2 regions of the Adlercreutzia sp. ZJ138 genome follow, and region 1 is predicted to be linked to the other one. Evidence: predicted binding sites of a transcription regulator. Region 1 holds the regulator's gene; the other holds the start of a gene.
The links. The regulator LexA, encoded in region 1, represses DNA repair genes until DNA is damaged. The targets are predictions, from matches to a motif close to CNAACANNTGTTNG.

Region 1 (2,207 bases):
CGAATTCTTTCGTACATATTAACGCAACCGCTCAAGCGCTTCGGCGAATTCGCTCGCGCTTTGGAAGTCTTGGTACACGCTTGCGAAACGAACGAAGGCAACCTCATCAATGCTGGCTAAACGCTCAAGCGCCATATCGCCAAGTTCTTTCGAAGTCACTTCGTACTTCGGCTTGTTGCGCAGTTCAGCTTCGATGTCGGCGACCAATGATGAAAGATCGTCGGGTGAAACCGAACGTTTCGCACAAGCGATGGTGAGGCCTCGCATGAGCTTTTCGCGGTCATATACTTCAGTTGATCCGTTTGTTTTCATCACCATGACAGGATTGTCTCCCAGTCGTTCGTACGTGGTGAACCGATGCCCACATTCAAGGCATTCGCGACGGCGTCGGATGGAAGTTCCATCTTCAGACGGTCGGGAGTCGACGACTTTCGACTCAAGGTTGCCGCAGCTTGGACAATACATGCGCACTCCCCTCTCAGCTGAGTGCGCTTAGGCTACCATACAATATATTGTGGTTCAATGGTTATGGTGTCTTAATGATCACACCAATGCAACGAGATACGACACAGCAGTGAACAGTACGGCACTCACCGCGATCTGCTTGCGTGTAAACAGATTAAATGGACACCCTTCGCTGGTTCCGTATGTGAGCTGACGTACGAGAGGTACGTTTTCAAGCCTTATGCGATTGCTACACTGTTGAAGCGATGGACAAGGTGTCCGGTGACGCAAATCGCCTTCCAAATGTGTGCGTTGGCAGTGATCGAACGGTATCACGTTGCCTGTGGCTGCGGATGGAGCGACATGGGGTGCGCGAGCGAGTGCTGCCGTGCCGGATACCGCCCACATTGTATCTTCTATTCTCATTTTCAGCCCCTTTGCTCTTGCATAGAACCTTTGTTCGTGTTTATAATAGACCGAACAAAGGTTCACGTCAATAGAATTTGAAACAAATGTTCGCTTTTCTTAAAGGAGTTGGCTATGGACGAGAAGATCACCAAACGGCAACAAGCCGTACTGGACTGCATCGAGGAATGCATCCGGGAAAAGGGCTATGGGCCCACCGTTCGGGAGATCTGCCAATCGCTCGGCCTGTCCTCCCCTTCCACGGTTCACGTGCATCTTAAGGCGCTTGAGCAGAAAAACCTTATTAAGCGCGACCCCTTAAAGTCGCGCTCTATTGCCTTAGCGCATCCGATCGACGCGGCTCCTGCTGCTGTTGCAACCTCGCCTATGGGATTCAGCAAAACTATCAACGTTCCGCTCGTTGGAAATGTAGCCGCTGGCACACCGATCCTCGCTGAAGAGAACATCACTGAAACCATCACGCTTCCCACCGACATCGTTGGCGATGCGCCGTCGTTCATGTTGTCAGTGCGCGGCGACTCGATGATTGAGGTGGGCATCAACGATGGAGACTACGTGGTCGTGAAGGAGCAGCCGGTTGCCAACAATGGTGACATCGTGGTTGCAATCATCGACGATGGAGCGACTGTCAAAACGTTCTATCGCGAAAAGGATCACGTTCGCTTGCAACCAGAGAATTCCTCCATGGATCCCATTATCACGAGAGACTGCTCCATTGCAGGAAAAGTTGTAGCCGTGTTCAGACGGTTGTGATCAAAGCTATTTACTGGTTACTCTTCGGACAGAACGTCGAAACATACGATGTCGGAACAAGCATCGTCAAGTGTGTGCCGTCTGCTTCGTAGTATTCGGAGAGAATGTGACAGCGCTCATGCGCAAGTGACACGAGATTACCGTTATTGTAGGGAATAACCGTCTCAATGTGAACGTCGCTTGATGCGGCGGCTTGCGCCAGACGGTTAACCAAATCGTCTATGCCTTGTCCCGTGCTCGCCGAAACAAGCACACTGTCGGGACGCCGTGCGCGCAGCGCTTCTACTTGCGCGCTATCGAGCAAGTCGGTTTTGTTTAGCACCTCAATGCGTGGAATGTTCTCGGCATGGATTTGCCCCAGCACATCTTGCACTGCTTCAATCTGCGCATCTCGGTCGGGTGACGAAGCGTCGATCACGTGCAGCACCAAATCGGCACCGGATATCTCGTCAAGCGTCGACTTGAACGCTTCCACGAGTGTGGTCGGGAGCTTTTGGATAAAACCAACCGTGTCGGTTATGGTGATTTCACGGCCTTGTTCAAGTTCAAACTTGCGTGTGGTGGAATCAAGCGTGGCAAACAGC
Region 2 (2,207 bases), on a different contig from region 1:
ACTTGACCGCGCCCGCTACGAGCGATCGACCGTCAACCGACGCCTTTCGTCGCTGAAAGGGTGGTTTCGGTGGATGAACCTACGGGGAGATGTTGAGGAAGATCCTGCACACGTGCTGCAGGGTCCGAAGAAGCGTGCACATCTGCCGGGTGTCATCCGTCCTGCCGATATGGCTCGCTTGCTATCGGTGCACGCGAAGCGCGATGCGAAAGGAAACCCGCGCGAACAATCGGATGCCGATATACGCGATCAGGCACTCCTGGAGTTTCTATACGCTTGTGGTGCGCGCGTTTCCGAGGCGTCGGGGTTACTGATGAGTAACGTTGATTTCGCCCAGAAGCAGGCGAAAGTGCTCGGTAAGGGGTCAAAGGAGCGCATTATCCCTTTGCACGATATGGCGATTTCATCCTTGCGCACCTATGTGATGGTTGCCCGTCCGCACTTGCTCGATGGGAAGCAGTGTGATTACGTATTCGTGTCGACGCGCGGCAACCAGATGGGCACTGATGCGATGCGTAAGATGTTTAAAGCAACGGTGCTCGCCGCAGGACTCGACCCGTCGCTCTCGCCACATGACATGCGTCACACGTTTGCTACTGATCTTCTGGCTGGCGGTGCCGATTTGCGTAGCGTGCAGGAGATGCTGGGTCACGCGAGCCTGTCGACCACGCAAATCTACACGCACCTGTCGCCTGAGCGTCTAAAACGAGCACACGCCCAAGCCCACCCCCGTGCATAGGGAATTTGGTTTCGGTATCGGCTTTGCGGGTGGCGCGGGGGTTGTGTGCAATTGTTGAACAAACCGTTAAGCGAACAAATGTTTTATAATTGCTACGTACAATAGGGAAGGCTTTGCCACAGGCTTGCGGGGCAACGCTGCGCGGGTGCGAAGGGTTGCTTTGCGCAGAGTGCTCGAGTGCGAGAAGTGATGCCATGTGTGCTCCCTCTTCGTCTGTGGCGGGCGAGAAGAATCATTGTTTTGAAATGGAGGAAGGGCGCTGCTATGGGCCAGGATTCCATCGTAATAAAAGGTGCGCGCGAGCACAATTTGAAGAACATCGACGTCACCATTCCGCGTGATGCACTGGTGGTTATAACAGGGCTTTCCGGCAGCGGCAAGTCGAGCCTGGCGTTCGACACTATGTACGCCGAGGGACAGCGCCGCTACGTCGAAAGCCTTTCCAGCTATGCTCGTATGTTTCTTGGACAGATGAGCAAGCCCGACCTCGATAGCATCGACGGGTTGTCGCCCGCTGTATCCATCGATCAGAAAACAACAAGCCGAAACCCGCGGTCAACGGTGGGAACAACCACGGAGATCTACGACTACCTACGCTTGCTGTTCGCCCGAGTGGGAACGCCGCACTGCCCTGAATGCGGGCGTCCTATCCAAAAGCAAACAACCGATCAGGTAACCGACGAGATTTTGGTGCTTGCTACACCGGGCGAGGCTACGCGGGCTATTATCATGGCTCCTGTAGTTGCTGGTCGCAAGGGCGAGTTTACCAAGCTGCTCGCTGACGTGCAGAAAGAGGGCTTCAGTCGCGTTCGTATCGACGGCGAAATCGTAAAGCTCGATAATGAGCCGCCCGTACTGAACAAGAAACGCAAGCATTTCATTGACGTGGTGGTTGATCGTGTTCAGCTTAAAGAGAGCGCGCTGCGCCGCATTGCTGAGGCGGTGGAGCTTGCCACATCGCTTGCCGAAGGTCGCGTGCTCGTGCAGGTTCTGGGTGCCGACGGGAAACCTCAAGGCGTTGCCGGCGGGCGTTCGTCAGGTGCAACGGGTGGCTTGGGTGACGGCGAACACATCTTCTCGCTCGCGCTTGCGTGCCCTGAGCATGGCCATTCGATGGATGAATTGCAGCCGCGCGACTTCTCATTCAACGCGCCGTATGGCGCATGCCCCGATTGTTTGGGTATCGGCAGTAGGGACGAAGTCGACCCGGCGCTCATGGTTCCCGATCCGTCGCTTTCCCTTGCTGAGGGGGCAATCGCACCGTTTCGTTCTGGCAACTACTATCCGCAGGTGCTGCGCGCGGTGGCAGAGCACGTGGGGGTTAACGCCGACATGCCGTGGGAAGACATGCCAAAGGCAGCGCATGACGCGCTTTTGTGGGGTATTCCAGGAGAGAAGGTGCGCGTCGATTACTTAACGGTTGATGGACGTGAAACCTACTGGTTTATCGACTGGGAAGGTGCCGCTG

Region 2: a site for LexA is predicted at 811-824, ahead of uvrA (excinuclease ABC subunit UvrA). Genes of this name have one in related genera too.

Annotation. Positions count from the first base shown of each region.
Region 1 covers NZ_JAAKEA010000005.1:69,437-71,643, forward strand. The annotation lists gene nrdR (transcriptional regulator NrdR) at 19-465, opposite strand; gene lexA (transcriptional repressor LexA) at 985-1,623, shown strand; gene hflX (GTPase HflX) at 1,634-2,207, opposite strand, start outside.
Region 2 covers NZ_JAAKEA010000013.1:6,226-8,432, forward strand. The annotation lists gene G7Y43_RS06510 (tyrosine recombinase) at 1-739, shown strand, start outside; gene uvrA (excinuclease ABC subunit UvrA) at 1,004-2,207, shown strand, end outside.